2 linked regions of the Chitinimonas arctica genome follow. The protein of the gene in region 1 interacts with the protein of each later gene in a pairwise test. Links are inferred from orthologs where the notes say so. Each region holds a gene or a part of one and is shown on either strand. Other genes may lie near its edges. The genes, in order: lpdA and odhB.

Region 1 (11,361 bases):
GCGGTTCGGGCTGGAATGTGATCAAGCTGGTCTGGGGCACCAAGTGGGATGCCCTGTTCGCCCGCGACAAGAAGGGCCTGCTGGCCAAGCGCATGATGGAAGTGCTGGACGGCGAGTACCAGGTGATGAAGGCCCGCGACGGCGCCTATGTGCGCGAGCACTTCTTCAATACGCCTGAACTGAAGGCGATGGTGCAGGACTGGTCGGACAAGGATATCTGGGACCTGAATCGCGGCGGCCACGATCCGGCCAAGATCTACGCGGCCTTCAAGGCCGCCAGCGAATCGCAGGGCAAGCCCACGGTCATCCTGGCCAAGACGGTCAAGGGCTATGGCATGGGCTCGGCCGGCGAGGCGATGAATATCACCCACCAGCAGAAAAAGCTCGATATCGACTCGATCAAGCAGTTCCGCGACCGTTTCGGCATTCCGGTGCCGGACGACCAACTGGAAGCCGTGCCCTTCGTCAAATTCGAAGAAGGCTCGCCCGAGTTGGCCTATATGCGCGGCCATCGCCAGGCCCTGGGCGGCTACCTGCCGCAGCGCCGCAGCAAGGCCTATGCGCTGGAAATCCCGCCGCTGAGCGCTTTCGACGCCCTGCTGAAGGGTTCGGGCGAAGGCCGCGAATACTCCACCACCATGGCCTTTGTCCGCATGCTGACGCAATTGCTGAAGGACAAGCAGATCGGTCGCCATATCGTCCCCATCGTGCCGGACGAGTCGCGCACCTTCGGCATGGAAGGCCTGTTCCGCCAAGTCGGCATCTGGAACCAGGACGGCCAGAAGTATGTGCCGCAGGATGCCGACCAGCTGATGTTCTACAAGGAATCCAAGGAAGGCCAGATTCTGCAGGAAGGCATCAACGAAGCCGGCGCCATGTGCGACTGGATCGCCGCCGGTACCGCCTACAGCACCCACGGCGTGCCGATGATCCCGTTCTATATCTATTACTCGATGTTCGGCTTCCAGCGGGTCGGCGATCTGGCCTGGGCAGCCGGCGATATGCGCACGCGCGGCTTCCTGCTGGGCGGCACCGCCGGCCGGACCACCCTCAACGGCGAAGGCTTGCAACACGAGGACGGCCACTCCCACCTGATCTCGGCCACCATCCCGAACTGCATTTCCTACGACCCGACCTTCGGCTTCGAAGTGGCGGTCATCGTGCAGGACGGCATGCGCCGCATGTATGCCGACCAGGAAGATGTGTACTACTACCTTACCCTGATGAACGAGAACTACAACCACCCTGCCATGCCGGCCGGTGTGGAAGAAGGCATCGTCAAGGGCATGTACCGGCTCAAGGCCGGCGCTGCCGGTGACTTGCGCGTGCAGCTGATGGGCTCGGGCACCATCTTCAACGAAGTGATCGCCGCCGCCACGCTGCTGAGCGAGGATTGGGGCGTACAGGCCGATCTGTGGAGCTGCCCGAGCTTTACCGAGCTGGCCCGCGACGGCGTAGCGGTGGAACGCCACAATATGCTCAACCCGACCGCCGAGCCCCAACAAGCCTATGTGACCCAATGCCTGCAGGACAGCGAAGGTCCGGTAGTGGTGGCCACCGACTATATGCGCCTGTTCGCGGAGCAGATCCGGGCTTTCGTGCCTCGCCGCTACGTGGTGCTGGGCACCGACGGTTTCGGCCGCTCGGATACCCGCGAGCAACTGCGCGAGTTCTTCGAAGTGAACCGGCATTACGTGGTGATCGCCGCGCTGAAGGCCTTGGCCGATGACGGCAAGCTGCCGCGCGCCAAGGTGGCGGAAGCCATCGCCAAGTACGGCATAAACGCCGCCAAGCCGGCCCCCTGGACGGTATAAGGGGTTTGGGTCCGCGACGGCGCTGAACATACGCGCCGGCGCGCCCTCGCTGACGAGAAAAACACGGATAGGATGCGACGTATGAGCAAGCAGATAGAACTGAAAGTGCCCGATATCGGCGACTACAAGGGCGTCGATGTCATCGAGGTTTTCGTCAAGGTAGGCGATGTCATCCAGAAAGACGATTCGCTGATCAGCCTGGAAACCGACAAGGCCACCATGGAAGTACCGGCCAATACCGGCGGGGTGGTCACCGAAGTACGGATCAAGATCGGCGACAAGGTCTCGGAAGGCAGCGTCCTGATCGTGCTGGACACCGATGCAGCCGGAACCGCCGTGGCCAGCCCTGCCGCGCCCGCGCCTGTCGCTGCGCCGGCCCCGGCGCCCGTGTCGGCGCCCGCACCCGCACCGCAATCGGCCGGATCCGCCGCGCCCGTCAGTATCGAGGTCAAGGTACCGGATATCGGCGATTACCAATCGGTCGATGTCATCGAAGTCCTGGTCAAGGTCGGCGACCAGGTCGGCAAGGACGATTCCCTGCTGACGCTGGAAACCGACAAGGCCACCATGGAAATCCCGGCCCCGCAAGCCGGCGTGGTGCAAAGCGTGGCGCTCAAGGTCGGCGATAAGGTGTCGGAAGGCAGTTTGGTGCTGACCTTGCTGGCAAGCGGCGCCGCTTCGGCCGCGCCCACCCCGGCACCGGCCCCTCAGCCTGCTCCTGCCGCGCCAGCACCTGTCCCTGCCGCCGCACCGTCGGCCGTGGCGCCCGCTCCGGCAGCCGCGGTTGCCGCTGCCGTCGATGAATCAGGCTTCCAGACCGCCCATGCCAGTCCCTCGGTCCGCAAGTTCGCCCGTGAACTCGGTGCCGATCTGGCCCGTATCAAGGGCAGCGGTCCCAAGGGCCGGGTCGTGCAAAGCGATATCCAGGCTTATGTGAAGGGCGTGCTGAGTGGCGCCACCCAAGCCGTGGCCAGTGCCCCCGCCGGCCAGGGCGGCGGTGCCGGCCTCGATCTGCTGCCATGGCCCAAGGTCGATTTCGCCAAGTTCGGTCCGGTGGAAAGCAAGCCGCTTAGCCGTATCAAGAAGCTGTCCGGCGCCAATCTGCATCGCAACTGGGTGATGATTCCGCATGTCACCCAGTTCGACGAGGCCGATATCACCGAGATGGAAGCCTTCCGCAAGCAGATGGGCGACGAGCTGAAAAAGCAGGATCTGAAGATCACCCCGCTGGCCTTCATCATCAAGGCCGTGGTGGCCGCCTTGAAGAAATTCCCCGACTTCAATGCCTCGCTGGATGGCGAAAACCTGGTGCTGAAGCAGTACTTCCATATCGGCTTCGCCGCCGATACGCCGAATGGCCTGGTCGTGCCGGTCATTCGCGACGCCGACCGCAAGTCCTTGCTGGAACTGGCCAGCGAGACCGGTGCACTGGCCGCCAAGGCCAGGGACGGTAAGCTGCTGCCGGCTGAAATGCAGGGTGGCTGCTTCTCGATCTCCTCGCTGGGTGGCGTCGGCGGTACTGCCTTCACCCCCATCGTCAATGCGCCGGAAGTGGCTATCCTGGGCGTCTCCAAGTCGTCCATCAAGCCGGTCTGGAACGGCAGCGAGTTCGCGCCACGGCTGATGCTGCCGCTGTCGCTTTCGTATGACCACCGCGTTATCGACGGTGCTTCGGCCGCGCGCTTCACCAGTTATCTTTCCCAAGTGCTCGGCGACATCCGCCGGCTGATGCTGTAAGGAGCCGCCATGAGCATGCAGGATCTGAAAGTACCCGATATCGGCGACTACAAGGACGTCGATGTCATCGAAGTGTTTATCAAGCCGGGCGACACCGTAGCCAAGGAAGACGCCCTGCTTAGCCTGGAGACCGACAAGGCCACCATGGAAGTGCCGGCCAGCAGCGCCGGTGTGGTGCGGGAAGTGCTGGTCAAGGTTGGCGACAAGATCTCGCAGGGTACCGTGATCGCACGGCTGGAGACGGCAGAGGCTACGGCAGAGGGAGCCGCAGCAGCGCCGACGCCCGCCCCTGTTGCCGCGCCCTCGCCTACCCCGGCGGCGCAGCACGTCGGCAGCGCCGATGCGGAATATGATCTGCTGGTCCTGGGCGCCGGTCCCGGCGGTTATTCCGCGGCCTTCCGCGCCGCCGACCTGGGTCTCAAGGTGGTGCTGGTCGAACGCTACGCCACCCTGGGCGGCGTCTGCCTCAACGTGGGGTGTATTCCCTCCAAGGCCTTGCTGCACAACGCTGCAGTGATCGACGAAGTCCGGCACCTGGCAGCCAATGGCATCAAGTATCCCGAACCGGAAATCGACCTGGCCGCCCTGCGCGGCTACAAGGACAAGGTCATCGGCAAGCTGACCACGGGTCTGAGCGGCATGGCCAAAGCCCGCAAAGTGGCCACCGTGCGCGGTCTGGGACGCTTTATCGACCCCCACCATGTGGAAGTCGAGCTGACCCAGGGCAATGGCCAGGACAAGACCGGCGAAAAGCAGGTCATCAAGTTCAAGCAAGCCATCATCGCGGCCGGCTCACGGGTGGTGAAACTGCCTTTCATCCCTGAAGACCCGCGCATTGTCGACAGCACCGGTGCACTGGAACTACGCGACGTGCCGGAACGGATGCTGGTGATCGGCGGCGGCATCATCGGCCTGGAAATGGGCACGGTCTATTCCACCCTGGGCGCCCGCCTGGACGTGGTCGAAATGATGGATGGGCTGATGCAGGGCGCCGACCGCGACCTGGTCCGGGTCTGGCAGAAGATGAATGCCCCCCGCTTCGACAATATCATGCTCAATACCCGCACCGTGGCGGTCGAGGCAAAGCCGGACGGCATCTATGTCCGATTCGAAGGCGCGCAGGCGCCGGCCGAGCCGCAGCGCTACGATCTGGTCCTGGTCGCTGCCGGACGGGCGCCGAACGGTAATCTGATCGGCGCGGAAAATGCCGGCGTGCAGGTAAGCGAGCGTGGCTTTATCGCGGTGGACAAGCAGATGCGCACCAATGTGCCGCATATCTTCGCCATCGGCGACCTGGTCGGCCAGCCCATGCTGGCCCACAAGGCCGTGCACGAAGGCCATGTCGCCGCCGAAGTAGCGGCCGGCCACAAGGCCTACTTCGATGCGCGGGTCATCCCCGGCGTGGCTTACACCGATCCGGAAGTGGCCTGGGTTGGCGTCACCGAGGATGAAGCCAGGAAGAACGGCATCAAGATCGAAAAATCGGTCTTCCCTTGGGCTGCCTCCGGCCGCGCCATTGCCAATGGGCGCGATGAAGGCTTTACCAAGCTGATCTTCGATGCCGACACCCACCGGCTGATCGGCGGCGCCATTGTCGGCACCCACGCCGGCGATATGTTGGGCGAAATCTGCCTGGCCATCGAGATGGGCTGCGACCCGACCGATATCGGCAAGACCATCCACGCCCACCCTACCCTGGGCGAATCCATCGGCCTGGCCGCCGAAGTGTTCGAGGGTAGTTGCACCGATTTGCCGCCGCAGAAGAAACGCTAAGGAAAGCGCCGTCCCGGTTTACGCCGGGATGGCGGCTGTGGGCGCTCACCTGGATTTTGGGCAGCCCGTCTTCGAACGCTTAGCGGCCGCCGCGTAGATACTCCAGCTTACCCTGCCTGGTTTGGCCATCAAAAGTACGAACGTCGAAGGTGCTTTTAACCAGGCCGATTTCCGGCGCATACCAACTGTTTGACTTACTTACTACAAGCGTGGCGCCGCTCCTGGATTGAATCTCCTGATTTGATTCAAACTTGCAGGCGGGCGTTGTGAAATTGCCGGGCAGAACGAGCGTCTCGTTTCCCAGGTAGGTTTCCTTGGCAATGAGTTTAGTGCTGCTTATCTCCGGATTGGACCCAGGGCCGCGCTTGCGATCGACCATGGTCGACGTTTCCAATGTTTCGCCGATGGTAAATGGATAGCGTTCGATATAGGTGGAGGTGTAAGTTGACTCCTCCACCTTTTCTTCGCCTTTTAAAATTTCATCCGAGAGGTTGATATAGGGGTAGTTCTCATAGCTTCTAAAATATCGCCTGTGGCTGATATTATCAGCCGATGCGGGCATGTTTTTAATCGTACGAACCCTGGTCCGTGGGTCGGGCAGCTTTGCGTTATCCCACGTCCACAATTGATCGGACTGTTTTTGGTCATCAAGGGAGTAGCGCATGGTGCGCTGGTCGCCATCGCGCGATATATATAAGCAAGTGTTACGCAGGCTATTATTGCCTGCGGGCGGTAGCTCGGTATCGCTCGTAGCATGGGCGCTACCGCCCGAAAGGAAAAGGCAGGTGCCAAAACAAAGGGCGACAGCTGATAAGGGGAGTTCGGTTTTCAGGTTTTTCATGGGGCAACGCCGAAAGTAAAGACATAATCTTAACGATCTCTACAACTGGCGTGCTTTCGGATTTTTCGAATCCTATCTTAAAGATACTGACTGCTCCCTGGGTATCGCCATTGAGCTTTGTCTTACCTACACCCCCTTACAGATTGGCATACTCATTCTTCCTGCCTGTATCAAGAATATAAAAATGGCGCCTTGATTGGCCCTGCTGGCAAGATGATACGTACCTATCCACCACGATATTATCCTGGACCTTATCCAGCCCAGATTTTTCGAGGACACGCTGAGAAGGTATGTTCAGCGGGTGCACCGTAGCATAATATTTCCCGCCTACATGGTTAATGACCGCCTTGCATGCCTCGGTGGTAAGGCCGCGACCGCTACTCGCCGGGGAAATGGCATAGGATAGCTCCATGTAATCGGCGTACCGCAATTGTAGTTGCATCGGCCAATCCAGCTCCACTCCAGGCACTTCCTTTGGCGCCGCGCCGTTTTTTTTCCTTATTTTCGCCGCATTTTTCTTCAGCGCCGCATTCTCCGGCTTATCAAGCAAATCAAGCGCTGCGCGATTGTTGAATATCCCCTTCACGCTTTCAAGCAAAGCAGGATCATCGAGCAGACGTGCTTCCACCATGCAATATCCCACCATGCCATCATGTGTGATCATCGCCCAACTGTGCAAATCCGTCACACGACGGCCGGGCCGATGCACATCCGCGCTGACCATGGCCCGGTGACTGGTCTTTTGTTGTAATTCCTCTACCGTCATTACCCGGCCGCTCATGAAATACTTTACGGCTTCAGGATTGGTAAAAATCGGGAGCAAGCCTCGGTAATCGGAAGGGAATATAGGCCGCAAGAACAAATTGGCAGTCACTAGGGAGTTGGTGTAGGGCTTAAGATTTCTATCCACATCGATCACGCTGGCATTTGAAACTTCTTCGCTTCTATTTACAAGCACCTCACTATGATTTGAACCGCTTGCCATAAGCGCATACGGATTCGTTGCTATCATTCTCTGCATCATATTTATTCCATAAGTCATATTAAGATTCAGTCAAGCTAATGAACTCTCCTGACTTATGATTCTGCTTATCATCAGTTTTTTTCGAAAAATCACCTATCCGCGCTGAAATTTCCAAGGGCCTGTTATTTGCTCTGGCTAAAAAACCCGGGCCGAAATTTTCGACCCGGGTTTTCCTTGCTGCTACCGCTTCAACGGCTTACATCAAGCGATTCGCACTCAACATAGGACTATGCATCTCGTGCGCCGGCACGGTCTGCTGCCATTGGGCCGCATCCATCGGCGAGAAGCCCGCCATGGCGCTGACCAGGCTGGCCAGCTGCTGGTCCACCGACACCGTCTCCACCATCGGCGGCCGTGGCAGCGCGGCGGCTTGCAAGCCCGCCACCGTGACCGCCTTGGCCTGGATCTGGGTGTTGGTCCAGACCACGCTGTCGCTGAAGGTGAACCGTTCCACCCGGTAGCCGACCGCATTGGTGGCGTCGAAGTAGTTCTCCACCGTCAGCTGGTCGGTCGCGCCGTACTTCAGCACCAGGTTGACGCCGGCCTTTTGCACCGCCGTCACTTCGGTCGACTTCACGTCCTTGAACTGCACCGTGTCGCTGTTGTTGGCGGTGGCGTCGAAGTCCTTGATGACGTCGGCGCCGGCACCCTTGGCCAGCATATAGAAGTCATTGCCGGCTTCGCCTTCCAGCCGGTCCTTGCCATCTTCGCCGTTGAGGGTGTCGTTGCCGGTGCCGCCGACCAGGATATCGTCGCCGGTATTGGCGACATTGCCGTAACCACCCGAGAGGTAGTCATTGCCGTCGCCGCCTTCCAGCCGGTCGTTGCCCAGCCCGCCGAACAGGGTGTCGTCGCCGCCCAGGCCGCGCAGCAGATCGCGGCTTGCCGCGCCGGTCAGCTTGTTGCCGTTGGCGTCGCCGTCCTGCAGGGTCTCGTAGCCGCCCGGGATGGTTTGCGCGGCCACCATCTGCGCGATGGTCGCGGCGGTGAACATATTGCCGCCGCTGGGCTGCACATAGGCAATGGCCATCTCGCCGCCCTTGAAGTGCTTGAGCACCCGGAGGGAGGTGGTCAGCTGCTTGTCCACCACCACCAGCAGGTCGTCGCCGTCGCGCTGGAAGCTGAGGCGGGCGGCGCCGATGCCGTCGGCCAGGAAGATGCCGTCGCTGCCGCCGCCGCTGTTGTCGATGACGTCTTGCGAGGCGCCGTCGAACACATAGCTGTCGTTGCCCGCGCCCCCTTCCAGCCGGTCGTTGCCGTCTTCGCCGTTCAGCTGGTCGTCGCCAGCCCCGCCGATCAGCAGGTCGTCGCCGCTATTGCCGCTGCCGTAGCCGCCGGACAGGTAGTCGTTGCCATCGCCGCCTTCCAGACGGTCATTGCCGGCACCGCCGAACAGCTGGTCGTCGCCACCCAGGCCGCGCAGCAGGTCCTTGCCGCCGGCACCGCTGAGCTGGTCGGCATTGGCGGTGCCTTCCTTGACCTGGTTGAAGTCGGCCGGGTTGGCCGGGCCGCTGCCGCCGGTACCGGGCGTAGGCGGATTCGGATCGACCGGCAGGAGTCGGGCGATATCGGCCGCCGACAGGGCGTTGCCGCTCTTCGGTTGCAGGTAGGCGATGGCGGCTGCGCCACCACTGAAGTGGTTCAGCACCCGTACCGTGCGGCTGGCGTCGCTGACCACGCCGATGAGCAGGTCCTGGCCTTCCTGCTTGAAGCTCAGCTGGGCCTTCTCCAGTTCGGAGAAGAACAGCCAGTCGCTGCCGCCGCCGACATTGTCGATCACGTCCTTGCCCCAGTTGCTGGTAAAGACGTACTTGTCGTCTTCGCTGCCGCCCAGCAAGCGGTCGTCGCCTTCGCCGCCGATCAGCTGATCCTTGCCGACACCGCCGTCGAGCGTATCGTTGCCCAGGCCACCATCCAGGTAGTCGTCGCCGGCTTCACCGGCCACCGTATCGTTGCCGGCCAGACCGAACAAGGTGTCGTTACCGGCACCGCCACGGAGGTGGTCATGGCCAGCCGAGCCGGACAGGTTATCGGCCTGGCTGCTGCCTTGGGTGATGACCTTGGCTTCGATGGCGGCCAGATCCAGCGAAGTGCCATCGGCGAACAGCAATTTATCAAGCTTGAAGTGGGCGGTGCCGATGGGGCGGAACCAGTTTTGCACGGTGATCTCATCCGTGCCGTTGCGGTGCCGCAAGACCATATCGTTGCCGAGCCGCAGGATGCTGATATCCGCCAGGGCAATGCCGGCGCCGAACACCAGGCTGTCCTGCGAAGGGTCGATATTGCTGAAGGCCTGGTCTTGACGGGTTTCGACCAGCAGATCCTTGCCATCGCCCAAATTGAACACATAGCGATCATCGCCGTAGGAACCGTATAGCGTGTCCTGGCCCGCGCCGCCTTCCAGGGTATTGGCATCGCGTTCCTGGTAATCATCGGACGCAACCAGCTCATCATCGCCGGCACCACCGAGCAAGGTGTCGCTGCCTTGATTGCCGTTTAGCTTGTCGTTGCCGGCGCCGCCTTCGAGCCGGTCGCCATCGGTATTGCCATCCAACTGGTCATCGCCATCGTCGCCGCGCAGGGTATCGCTACCGACCCCGCCAGTGAGGGTGTCATTGGCGTCGCCACCGCTGACCAGATCGCTTTCGGCATCGCCTTGCAGCACATCCAGACCCGCACCGCCGAACAGTTGATCGGCCTCCTGGCCACCACGCAGCGTGTCATTACCCGCATCACCTTGCAGGGTGTCGTCCGCCCCGCCGCCTTCCAGCAGGTCGGCGTCGTCGCCACCGGCCAGCAGATCGTTGCCGTCCTGTCCGGCCAGGCTGTCGTTGCCCGCACCACCGCCTAGCGAATCGTCGCCGCTGCCGCCGTCCAGCAGGTCGGCGCCGAGGCCGCCCAGCAGTGTGTCATTGCCGTCCTGGCCGAACAGCTTGTCATCACCGCCCAGGCCATCGATGAGATCCGCTTCGGCATGCCCATAGATGGCATCGGCCGTCTCGCCGGTCTTGAGCACGAGCTGTTTGAGGGTGTCGCCATCCCAGGCCAACCCATTACCAAAGTCAACTCGCTCGATGGCGCCGATTTGGGTCACGCCGGGGCGATCGAAAAACTCCCCCTTGACGAGCAATTGATCGCCCGTGGCCAAATTTTTGAGCAACAGGCTGCCTTCTTCATCGCGGCGCAGCAACAAGTCTTCCGCACGTACGCCACTGAATACGACTTGGTCGGTACCGGCGGCTTCAACGATTTCATCGTTGCCACTACCGGCGGCAAACCGGAATGTGTCGTCGCCTTCGTAGCCATATAGCGAATCGTTGCCTCTCCCCCCCTCGATCAGGTCGTCGCCGTCGCCGGCGAGAACATAGTCGTTGTCATCGCCACCCTGGATGCTGTCCGCGCCACTACCGCTGCGGATGACGTCGTCACCACTACCGCTGCTAATCTGGTTGGCGCCGTCACTGGCCCACACAATGTCGTTACCGCTGCCGCCGTCGAGGGTGTCGTCACCGTCGCCGGTTGTCAGACTATCGTTGCCCGCACCACCGATCAGCAGATCCGTGCCGCCACGACCATCCAAGTTGTCACCGCCTTCGCCACCGTCCAATGTGTCATTGCCGCCGCCCCCTGTCAGACCATCATTGCCGTCCTCACCTTGCAGGAGATTGTTGCCTTCGCCCCCGCTTATGCCGTCGTCTCCCACTCCCCCGAACAGACTGTCATCGCCGAGGTCACCCGCGATGCCATCGTTCCCCTCGCCACCCTTGACCAGATCATGGCCGTCACCGGCATAGATCGTGTCATTGCCCGCGTCCCCGTCAACCGTGTCGTTGTCGGAAAATCCGTAGATCACATCAGCCCGCTCGGTGCCAATCAGCACCAACTGCCGCATCTGCACCGGGTCCACGCTGCGCTCGGTGCCGTTTTCATGACTGATCTTGAGCGTGCCGCGCGGGGTATCGCCGTTGAAGAACGCGCTGAACACCAACATGTCGGTGGGGCTGCTGGGGAAAACGATGGTCAAATTCTGGCCGTCGCGGCGGAACACGAGTTCGTCCGGCGCCAAGCCGGCCAGGGCAATGGTCATTTGCCCTTCATAGGCGTCGTAGACCGTATCGACCCCATCGCCCTTGGCGAACAGATACCGATTGCTACCAATGCCGCCATCCAAT
Region 2 (11,320 bases), 600 kb from region 1 along the record:
ATCGGCAAGATCAAAGAGCTGATGGTCAAGCGGATCGCCTGACCCATGGCCGAGATGTATACCCAAGCGGACAAGAACCGACTCCGCTGGCGTTCGCGGCGGGGCTTGCTGGAGCTCGATCTGGTGTTCGAACTGTTTCTCGAACACGATTTCGACCGGCTGAGCGCCGCCGAGCTGGACGTCTACCAAGACTTGTTGATGTTGCCGGACATCGATCTGCTAGAACTGGTGGATGGCAAAACCGACACCACGGACATGCGTCTCGCCCCTATCCTGGCGCAGCTGCGGCATTGGCAAGTCGTAAAAAAACAGTAATCCAAGTATCAAGGTTCGCGAACGCGGCCGGCGTTGCCAAGGTGCCGTCCGCTGTTCACCCGAAATTTATTCAGGAGCAATTCCATGGCTGAAGCTTCCAAAGTTACGCTCTCTTATAACGACGGCCAGAACAGCATCGAGCTGCCGGTTCTGAAGGGCTCGCTTGGCCCGGATGTCGTTGATATCCGCACCCTCGGCAAGACCGGCATGTTCACCTATGACCCCGGTTTCCTGGCCACTGCCAGCTGCGAGTCGAGCATCACCTTTATCGATGGCGACCTCGGTCAGTTGTACTACCGCGGCTACCCCATCGAACAGCTGGCCGAGCACAGCGACTACCTGGAAGTTTGCTACCTGCTGCTGAATGGCGAACTGCCCACCCCGGAACAGAAGAAGCATTTCGACTACACGGTGATGCGGCACAATATGCTGCACGACCAGATCCACAACTTCTTCCGTGGCTTCCGCCGCGATGCGCACCCGATGGCCGTGATGGTCGCGGTGGTGGGCGCCTTGTCGGCCTTCTACTCCGATTCGCTCGATATCAACGATCCGCGCCACCGCGAAGTGGCGGCCTTCCGCCTGATCGCCAAGCTGCCGACCATCGCTGCCCAGGCCTATCGCTACAACCGTGGCTTGCCGCTGTCCTACCCCAAGGCCGGCCTGACCTATGCGGAGAATTTCCTGCATATGATGTTCTCGACCCCGGTCGAGGAATACAAGGTCAACCCGATCACCGCCCGCGCGCTGGATCGCATCTTCACCCTGCACGCCGACCACGAGCAGAACGCCTCGACTTCGACGGTGCGCCTGTCGGGTTCGTCCGGTGCCAATCCGTTCGCCTGTATCGCTGCCGGTATCGCCTGCCTGTGGGGCCCGTCGCATGGCGGCGCCAACGAAGCCGTGCTGAAGATGCTGGACGAGATCGGCGACGTCAGCAAGGTGGCCGACTTCATGCAAGGCGTGAAGGACAAGCGCTACAAGCTGATGGGCTTCGGCCATCGCGTATACAAGAACATGGATCCGCGCGCGGCCATCATGCGCGACACCTGCCATGAAGTGCTGAACGACCTGGGCCTGCATGACGATCCGAAGTTCAAGCTGGCCATGGCGCTGGAAAAGATCGCCCTGGAAGACCCGTACTTCATCGAACGCAAGCTGTATCCGAACGTGGACTTCTACTCCGGCATCGTGTTGTCCGCCGTGGGTATCCCCGTCTCGATGTTCACGCCTATCTTCGCCCTGGCCCGTACCGTCGGCTGGATCTCGCACTGGAGCGAGATGATCGGCGATCCAACCATGAAGATCGGCCGTCCGCGCCAGCTGTACACCGGTGCGCCACGTCGCGATTACGTGGCTATCGATAAGCGCAAGTAAGCAGTAGAGGCGCCCGGCTACGGCCGGGCGTCTGTCGTACCGAACCCGTTTCCACAGTTTGTCGTAATCGTCTCGCCCAAGCGCAGCGCTAAAAAAGCACATAAGGCCATCAACATGATGCAAACCTTCCAGAGCCAGTCCTATTTGTTCGGCGGCAATGCCCCGTTCATCGAAGAGCTCTACGAGCAATACCTCGCCGACCCGCAAACGGTGTCGCAAGAATGGCGGGACTATTTCGACAAACTGCAGCAGTTGCCCGGCAATACCGACCGGGATATCCCGCGCGCCTCCATCGAGGAATCGTTTGTCCAGATGGCCAAGCAGCCCCGCGTCGGCGGCCGCAGCGAAGCCGCCGAGAAGGAGGCCATGAAGAAGCAGGTGGCCGTACTCCGGCTGATTTCGGCCTACCGGGTAATGGGTGTGCGCTACGCCACCCTGGACCCGCTCAAGCGCCTGGACCAGCAGCCCCTGGTGGAGCTGGACCCGGCCACCCATGGCCTGACCGATGCCGATATGGCCCGCACCTTCGATTGCGGCAATCTGGCCGGTCCCGAGCGCGATACCCTGGCAAATATCCTGGCCCGCCTCAAGCAGACCTTCTGCGGCAATATCGGCCTGGAATACATGCACATCACCGATTCGGCGCAGCGTCACTGGGTTCAGACGCGCTTCGAGGAATCGCGTTCGGTGCCCAGCTTCAATCGCGACAAGAAGCTGCGCATCCTCAAGCAGATCACCGCCGCCGAAACCCTGGAGCGCTATCTGCACACCAAGTATGTCGGCCAGAAGCGCTTCTCGCTGGAAGGCGGCGAAAGCATGATCGCGGCGCTGGATCACCTGGTGCAGGCATCGGGCGAGAACGGCGTGCAGGAAATGGTCATCGGCATGGCCCACCGTGGCCGTCTGAACGTGCTGGTCAATACCCTGGGCAAGCGCCCGGCCGACCTGTTCTCCGAGTTCGAGGGCAAGTACAGCTACGACCTGCCGTCCGGCGACGTGAAGTACCACATGGGTTTCAGCTCGGACATCCCGACCCCTGGCGGTGCGGTGCACGTTTCGCTGGCCTTCAATCCTTCCCACCTGGAAATCGTCAATCCGGTGGTGGTCGGCTCCGCTCGTGCGCGCCAACAGCGCCGCGGCGACCGCGTCGGCGACCAGGTGATGCCGGTGCTGCTGCACGGCGACTCGGCCTTTATCGGCCTGGGGACCAACCAGGGCACCTTCAACCTGTCGCAGACCCGTGGCTACGGCGTCGGCGGTACCATGCACATCGTCATCAACAACCAGATCGGCTTCACGACCTCGGACACCCGCGATACCCGCTCGTCCCTGTACTGTACCGATATCGCCAAGATGATCGAGGCGCCGATCTTCCACGTGAACGGCGACGATCCGGAAGCCGTCTGCTTCGTGATGCAGGCCGCCATCGACTATCGCCGCAAGTTCCGCCGCGACGTGGTGATCGACCTGGTCTGCTTCCGCAAGCTGGGCCACAACGAGGGCGACGATCCGATGTTGACCCAGCCGATGATGTACAAGCGCATCGCCAAGCACCCCGGCGCGCGCAAGATGTACGCCGACCGGCTGGTGATGGAAGGCCTGCTCAGCGCCGACGAAGCCGATGCGCTGATCAAGGACTACCGTGCCGCGCTTGACAAGGGCGAGCACGTCGAACAAACCACCCTGACCGATTTCAAGCGCAGCTTCGCCATCGATTTCGGCGCTTTCAAGGGCACCCACTGGGCCCACCCGACCGATACCACCCTGAGCGCGGCCGAACTGGGCCGCCTGGCGGAGAAGGTCAACAAGGTGCCGGATGGCTTCAAGCTGCACCCGACCGTGGACAAGGTGCTGGCGGCTCGCCGCGAAATGGGTGCCGGCCGGCAGAACATCGACTGGGGCATGTCGGAAATCCTCGCCTACGGTTCGCTGCTGGAAAAAGGCTATGGCGTGCGCATTTCGGGTGAAGACTCGGGTCGCGGCACCTTCAGCCACCGGCATGCGGTGCTGCACGACCAGAACCGCGAGAAGTGGGATGCCGGCGCGGCCGTGCCGCTACGTAACCTGAGCGAAAACCAGGGCAATTTCCTGGTGATCGACTCCATTCTCAATGAAGAAGCAGTGCTGGCCTTCGAGTACGGCTACAGCTCGTCCGCACCGGACGAACTGGTGATCTGGGAAGCCCAGTTCGGCGACTTCGCCAACGGCGCCCAGGTGGTGATCGACCAGTTCATCACTTCCGGCGAGACCAAGTGGGGCCGTTATTGCGGCCTGACCATGATGCTGCCGCACGGTTACGACGGCCAAGGCCCCGAACATAGCTCGGCACGCCTGGAGCGTTATCTGCAGATGTGCGCCGAGCACAATGTGCAGGTGATCATGCCGTCCGAGGCCAGCCAGATGTTCCACGTGCTGCGTCGCCAGCAGCTGCGGCCTTACCGCAAGCCGCTGATCATCCTGATGTCCAAGCGCCTGCTGCGCTACAAGGATGCGATGAGCTCGCTGGATGCCTTCACCCAGGGCGGCTTCCGTCCCGTCATCGGCGATCCGGTCAATCCGGACACCAAGAAGGTGAAGCGCGTCATCGTCTGTTCCGGCCAGGTCTACTACGACCTGCACAACGCCCGCAGCGAGCGCGAACAGAAGGATGTCGCCATCGTGCGCGTCGAACAGCTCTATCCCTTCCCGACCGATGAATTGAAGGCCGAACTGGGTAAGTACACGGCCGCCAAGGAAATCATGTGGGTACAGGAAGAGCCGAAGAACCAGGGCGCCTGGCACCAGATCCGGCACCGGCTGGAAGCCTGTATGTCGGCCAAGCAGACCTTGTTGTACGCTGGCCGTCCGTCGTCCGCCTCGCCGGCGGTCGGCTATATGAGCAAGCATGCCGCCCAGCTCAAGGCCTTCCTCGACGAAGCCATGAACCTCGCCAAATAAATAAGCACCGCGAGCGGCGGTCCGGCACTCGCGCCGGATCGCCGCTCCAGCCAACCCACAAACCCAACGTAGGCCGCCAACGGAGCCGAATAATATGCTGATCGAAGTCAAAGTCCCCCAACTGCCCGAGTCCGTATCCGAAGCCACCCTTGTCAGCTGGAAGAAGAAGGTAGGCGACTATGTCGAGCGGGATGAAAACCTGATCGACCTGGAAACCGACAAGGTGGTTCTGGAACTGCCCGCCCCGCAAGCCGGTGTGATCGTCAGCCTGGTCAAGGGCGATGGCGCGACCGTGGTCAGCCAGGAATTGATTGCGACCATCGATACCGAAGCCAAGGCTGGCGCTGCCGCACCTGCCGCCGCCGCTCCCGCTCCGGCCGCTGCCGCCGAGCCGAGCCGCGTGGCAGCAGCAGCCGCCGCCGCAGGCGTACCGGAAAACGCCATTGGTTTCGGCACCGCCGTGATGCCGGCCGCCAAGAAGGCCGCCGCCGATGCCGGCGTCGATACTGCCAAGGTCCAGGGCACTGGCCGCGATGGCCGGGTGCTGAAGGAAGATGTCGTGGCTGCCGCTGCCAAGCCGGCTGCCGCCAAGCCGGCCGCGCCAGCTGCCCCGGCCGCCGCCGCACCCGCCATGGGTGACCGCGCCGAGCAGCGCGTGCCGATGTCGCGCCTGCGCCAACGCGTGGCCGAGCGCCTGCTGGAATCGCAAGCCACCGCCGCCATCCTCACCACCTTCAATGAAGTGAACATGAAGCCGGTGATGGAACTGCGCAACCGCTACAAGGACAAGTTCGAAAAGGAACACGGCATCAAGCTGGGTTTCATGGGCTTCTTCGTCAAGGCTGCCGTACACGCCCTGAAGAAGTACCCCATCGTCAACGCCTCGGTGGATGGCAGCGATATCGTCTACCACGGCTACTATGATATCGGTGTGGCCGTGGGTAGCCCGCGCGGCCTGGTGGTGCCGGTGATCCGCAATGCCGACCAGCTGAGCCTGGCGCAGATCGAAAAGCAGATCGCCGATTTCGGTAAGCGCGCGCAGGAAGGCAAGCTGACCATGGATGAGCTGACCGGTGGCACCTATACCATCTCCAATGGCGGTACCTTCGGTTCGATGATGTCCACGCCTATCATCAACCCGCCGCAAAGCGCCATTTTGGGCATGCATGCCACGCGCGAACGCGCCATGGTCGAAAACGGCCAAGTGGTGGTCCTGCCGATGATGTACCTGGCCCAGTCCTACGATCACCGCATCATCGACGGCCGCGAAGCCGTGCTGTCGCTGGTGGCGATCAAGGAAGCCATCGAAGACCCGGCGCGCCTGTTGCTGGATATCTGATCGGTCCCGAGCGGCCGGGGGCGGGCTTAGCCCGCCCGATTGCAACGGCGGGCCAGGCCCGCCTTACGTATTGGTGAAATCTATGTCCCAACAATTCGACGTCGTCGTGATCGGCGGCGGACCCGGCGGTTATGTCGCAGCCATCCGCGCCGCCCAACTCGGCTTCAAGACAGCCTGTATCGATGCCACCAGCAATGCCGAAGGCAAGCAAAGCCTCGGCGGTACCTGCCTGAACGTCGGCTGCATCCCCTCCAAGGCGCTGCTGCAATCGTCCGAGAACTTCCATCATGCCGCCCACAGCTTTGCCGACCATGGCATCAGCACCGGTACGGTCAAGATGGATGTGGCGCAGATGCTCAAGCGCAAGGAAGAGATCATCGCCAAGAACACCGGCGGTATTGCTTTCCTGTTCCGTAAGAACAAGGTGACCAGTTTTCACGGTACCGGCGCCTTCAAGTCCAAGAATGGCGACAAGTATGTGCTGGAAGCCAAGCTGGCCGACGGCAAGACCGAACTGATCGAAGCCAGCCATGTAATCGTGGCCACCGGCTCAAGCGTGCGCCAGTTGCCCGGCGTGACCATCGATAACAAGCTGGTGCTCGATAATGAAGGTGCGCTGGCCATCCCCGCCGTGCCTAAGCGTCTGGGCGTGATCGGCGCCGGCGTGATCGGCCTGGAAATGGGTTCGGTCTGGAAGCGTCTGGGCTCGGAAGTGACCGTGCTGGAAGCCATGCCGACCTTCCTCGGCGCCGCCGACGACCAGGTCGCACGCGAAGCATTGAAATTCCTGACCAAGGACACCGGCCTGGTGATCAATACCGGTGTAAAGATCGGTGAGATCAAGGTCGGCAAGAAAGATGTCACCGTCAACTACGTCGATGCCGCCGGTGCCGAGCAGAAGGCGGTCTACGACAAGCTGATCGTTTCCATCGGCCGTATCCCGAATACCGCCGGCCTGAATGCCGACGCCGTCGGCCTGAAACTGACCGAGCGCGGCCAGGTGGAAGTGGACGACGATTGCCGTACCAACCTGCCCAATGTCTGGGCGGTGGGCGACGTGGTGCGTGGCCCGATGTTGGCGCACAAGGCTTCGGAAGAGGGTGTGGCGGTGGCCGAGCGTATTGCCGGCCAGCATCCGCACGTCGATTTCAATACCGTGCCGTGGGTGATCTACACCAGTCCGGAAATCGCCTGGGTGGGCAAGACCGAGCAGCAGCTCAAGGCCGAAGGCACCGAGTACAAGAAGGGGCAATTCCTGTTCTCGGCCAATGGCCGCGCGCTGGCATTGGGCGAGGCCAAGGGCTTCGTCAAGATGTTGGCCGACAAGAAGACCGACCGCATCCTGGGCGTCCATATCGTCGGTCCATTCGCTTCCGAACTGATTTCGGAAGCGGTTGTGGCGATGGAATTCAGCGCCTCGTCTGAAGACATCGCCCGTATCGTTCACGCGCATCCATCCTTGTCCGAAGCGCTGCACGAAGCGGCGCTGGGCTGTGACGGCCGTACCCTGCATAGCTGAACGATTTTAAAGGGCGGGAACCTTGGTCGGTTGCCGCCCTATCAAGCAAATCTCTCAAAAAGGGAAAACATAATGAATCTGCACGAATACCAAGCGAAAGATCTGCTGGCGAAATATGGCCTGCCTGTACAAAAGGGCATTCTGGCCAACACGCCGGAAGAAACCGCCAACGCCTTCCGTTCCATGGGTGGCAAGTTCGCCGTGGTAAAGGCGCAGGTACATGCCGGTGGTCGCGGCAAGGCTGGCGGCGTCAAGGTCGTGAAGAGTGCCGAAGAAGCTGCCGATGTCGCCAAGACCTTGCTGGGCAAGCGTCTGGTGACTTACCAGACCGATGCCAAGGGCCAGCCGGTCGGCTCGCTGCTGGTATGCGAAGATATGTATCCGGTGCAGCGTGAACTGTACCTGGGCGCCGTGGTGGACCGTTCCACCCGCAGCATCGTCTTTATGACTTCCACCGAAGGCGGCGTGGAAATCGAAGAAGTCGCGCACAACACCCCGGAAAAGATCATCAAGACCGTGGTCGATCCGCTGGTTGGCCTGCAGCCTTACCAGGCACGCGAAGCCGGCTTTGCGCTGGGCTTGGACGAAAAGCAGATCAAGCAGTTCACCGGCCTGATGATGGGCGCCTACAAGGCTTTCGTGGAAAACGATTTCGCCCTGTTCGAAATCAACCCGCTGGCCATCCGTGGCGACGGCACCCTGTGCTGCGTGGATGCCAAGATCGGCATCGACTCCAATGCCGCTTTCCGCCTGCCGTCCATCGTGGCGCTGCGCGACAAGTCGCAAGAGAATGAGCGCGAGCTGAAGGCTTCCGAGTTCGATCTGAACTACGTCGCCCTGGAAGGCAATATCGGCTGCATGGTGAACGGCGCCGGCCTGGCCATGGCGACCATGGACATCATCAAGCTGAAGGGCGGCCAACCGGCCAACTTCCTGGACGTGGGCGGTGGCGCCACCAAGGAACGCGTGATCGAAGCCTTCAAGCTGATCCTGGCCGACGAATCGGTCAAGGGCGTGCTGATCAACATCTTCGGCGGCATCGTCCGTTGCGACATGATCGCCGAAGCCATCATCGCCGCCGTGAAGGAAGTGAACGTGACCGTGCCGGTCGTGGTTCGCCTGGAAGGCAACAATGCGGAGCTGGGCGCCAAGATTCTGAACGAATCCGGCCTCAAGCTGACCTCGGCACAAGGCCTGAACGACGCCGCCGAGAAGATCGTGGCCGCCGTCGCCATGCTCGCTTAATCACCCGCACAGAATCAGGAGTTATTCAATGAGCGTTCTAGTCAACAAGAACACCAAGGTGCTGGTACAAGGCTTCACCGGCAAGAACGGTACCTTCCACGCCGAACAGGCGCTGAAGGTCGGCACCAAGGTCGTCGGCGGCGTGACCCCCGGCAAGGGCGGCAGCGAGCATCTGGGCCTGCCCGTCTTCAACACCATGCGCGATGCCGCCAAGGCAACCCAGGCCGACGCTTCGGTCATCTATGTACCGGCGCCTTTCGCCAAGGATTCCATCCTGGAAGCCATCGATGCCGGCATCAAGCTGATCGTCTGCATCACCGAAGGCGTGCCCACCATCGATATGCTGTACGTCAAGCGCGCTGTCGATGAAGCCGGTATCCGCCTGATCGGACCGAACTGCCCCGGCGTCATCACCCCGGGCGAGTGCAAGATCGGCATCATGCCGTGGCATATCCACAATCCAGGCCGTATCGGCATCGTGTCGCGTTCCGGCACGCTGACCTACGAAGCCGTGGCGCAGACCACCGCCTTGGGCCTGGGCCAGTCCACCTGTATCGGTATCGGCGGCGACCCCATCCCAGGCACCAGCCATATCGATGCGCTCAAGCTGTTCCAGGACGATCCCGATACCGACGCCATCATCATGATCGGTGAAATCGGTGGCTCGGCCGAAGAAGAAGCGGCCGAATTCGCCAAGGCCTATGTGACCAAGCCAGTGGTCGGCTACATTGCCGGCGTCACTGCCCCCAAGGGCAAGCGCATGGGCCACGCCGGTGCCATCATCTCCGGCGGCAAGGGTACGGCCGAAGAGAAGTTCGCGGCTTTCGAGCGTGCAGGCATCGCCTACACCCGTAGCCCGGCCGAAATCGGCAAGACCATGTTCGAGCTGCTGAAAAGCAAGGGCATGATCAAGTAAGACGGCAGTATCGGTAACAAACGGCAACGCCACCTTAGGGTGGCGTTGCCGTTTGTGGTTCTCCCCGGCCTTCCGTGCCTGCTTGAATCCAGCGGGGGCGGCAAAGAGTGGTGATGAATATCGGAGCGAACGCTGTGAAAAGAATCAAAGCGGCGTGGGCGTTCAGGATTGCCGCTCCCTTAAGGCACTATCTTCCGATAGCGTATAGGCGTGTAATCCGCCAACTCCACCGCGGAATAGGTCGTTTCGCAAACGCCCCCGCAACTGACCGAGGATTCCAGCATCTTGAAGCGGATATCCGTTCCACTGCTCCGGCCGATATAGAGCCGGGCATGGTGTTGGCGCCAGACCAGGGCATCGCCGGGTTCCAGGGCCTCCAGCGAGGGGAGCGGCGTCGATACCCTGAATAGCGCATCGGTGGTGTGATGAGGTATGCCCCATGCATTGGAGACGTAGCCGGAGCAATCCACGCCGGTTGCGATACGCGTGATGCAAAACCTTCTGTGCGGGTCGCGGCAGCTACAGATATCGCCGGCCAGCGCACCCTTGGCGATCCTTTTCCGGAATTGCTCCGGCGAGTTGTCGCCACCCCATTGGTAGGGCATGGCGGTAATCTCCTGGCCCTGGCGGCCCTCGAGCTGCTTTGGACGTTGCCAGTACTTGCCAGCCCCGACATCGCATTCAGAGGGTATGTTGGGGTGGGCATAGTTTCGTTCGCCCAGTACCCAGGTCATGCTGAGATACCGATAAGCCTCGGCCAGTACATCGCCGCGAGGGCGGGGCGGGTAGCCATCCAAGGACTGCGGCGGCAGCGCGCCATTCTCCTGCGCACTCTGCTCGCGGAAGGCTTGCTCCAGTTCATCGTCCGATTGCTGTTCGTCCTGAGGCGTCACCACGGGCGGCGCCGGCCGATGCAACACGGCGTCCTCGGGCGAGGTCAGCTCAAGTGGCAGCAGGAAGGCTTGCTTGCCCGCGGCGCCTTGGAAATAGGCCCGGCCGTCCGGCGCAAGGGCCACATACCGTGCCGGGAGTTGCTCGGCCAGCTCGGTGGGTACGCGGACCAACCGGGACAACCGTCCCTCCGGGGTGAAGCGTCCGACCCAGGCAGTGGGACGAGGCTCGGACAGTTCCTCCCACCAGAGCAGGATGGCGCCATCGGCAAGTGTTTGTACGCCATTTACCGAAGCCGCTTTTCCGCCCAGCAGGGAAGGTAGACCCACCCGCCAGTCCCGTCCAGCCGCGCCCCGGCCCGATGTAAACAGGGTGCCGTCGCTGCTACGTTCAACCTTGAATGAGGGTGGCTGGCGGCGCACGAGGTAAGTGCCTGCCGGCAAATCGCGTGGCGGGATCTGCCAGGCGATCTTCCCGCCCGCCGCGACCGCTACCGTGTCGACCTCGGCCAGTATTTCCCCCTGGCGTGAAAGCAATGCAAGCAAGCCGTTTTCCACCTTCAGGGAAGTGGCCTGGCCGGCTATTTTCGGTAGGGGGATTTCATCGGTGTGCCCCCCGTCCACCGCCACGCGCAGCAAGCGCTGCCGGACGACATCGAGCGTAGCCAGGTTGGCGGCATCCAGCATGACAATACCACCCGGACCGATACCGGCTTGATCCGGCTCGTTCGGCACGACGGATAGTGATGGCAGCAACAGCTTTTCGGCAGCCATGGTCGGCG

The links.
Region 2: the proteins of lpdA (region 1) and odhB interact in binary tests that used the Escherichia coli proteins (3 or more experiments, as listed by UniProt). The link is inferred for Chitinimonas arctica from one-to-one orthologs.

The regions. Positions count from the first base shown.
Region 1 is NZ_CP041730.1:5,166,481-5,177,841, forward strand. Bases 3,017-5,942 are described here. They hold lpdA (dihydrolipoyl dehydrogenase), read left to right. Parts: upstream 3,017-3,560; coding sequence 3,561-5,324; downstream 5,325-5,942. Other genes in these bases: aceF (dihydrolipoyllysine-residue acetyltransferase), read left to right, coding at 3,017-3,551; FNU76_RS23430 (hypothetical protein), read right to left, coding at 5,404-5,942. Also shown: aceE (pyruvate dehydrogenase (acetyl-transferring), homodimeric type), read left to right, coding at 1-1,814; more of aceF, read left to right, coding at 1,896-3,016; more of FNU76_RS23430, read right to left, coding at 5,943-6,165; FNU76_RS23435 (GNAT family N-acetyltransferase), read right to left, coding at 6,302-7,189; FNU76_RS23440 (calcium-binding protein), read right to left, coding at 7,386-11,361. UniProt on the Escherichia coli protein: Lipoamide dehydrogenase is a component of the glycine cleavage system as well as of the alpha-ketoacid dehydrogenase complexes.
Region 2 is NZ_CP041730.1:4,561,390-4,572,709, forward strand. Bases 3,961-6,845 are described here. They hold odhB (2-oxoglutarate dehydrogenase complex dihydrolipoyllysine-residue succinyltransferase), read left to right. Parts: upstream 3,961-4,723; coding sequence 4,724-5,968; downstream 5,969-6,845. Other genes in these bases: FNU76_RS20835 (2-oxoglutarate dehydrogenase E1 component), read left to right, coding at 3,961-4,629; lpdA (dihydrolipoyl dehydrogenase), read left to right, coding at 6,051-6,845. Also shown: FNU76_RS20820 (succinate dehydrogenase iron-sulfur subunit), read left to right, coding at 1-42; FNU76_RS20825 (FAD assembly factor SdhE), read left to right, coding at 46-315; gltA (citrate synthase), read left to right, coding at 400-1,692; more of FNU76_RS20835, read left to right, coding at 1,807-3,960; more of lpdA, read left to right, coding at 6,846-7,487; sucC (ADP-forming succinate--CoA ligase subunit beta), read left to right, coding at 7,560-8,732; sucD (succinate--CoA ligase subunit alpha), read left to right, coding at 8,761-9,648; FNU76_RS20860 (NlpC/P60 family protein), read right to left, coding at 9,828-11,320. UniProt on the Escherichia coli protein: E2 component of the 2-oxoglutarate dehydrogenase (OGDH) complex which catalyzes the second step in the conversion of 2-oxoglutarate to succinyl-CoA and CO(2).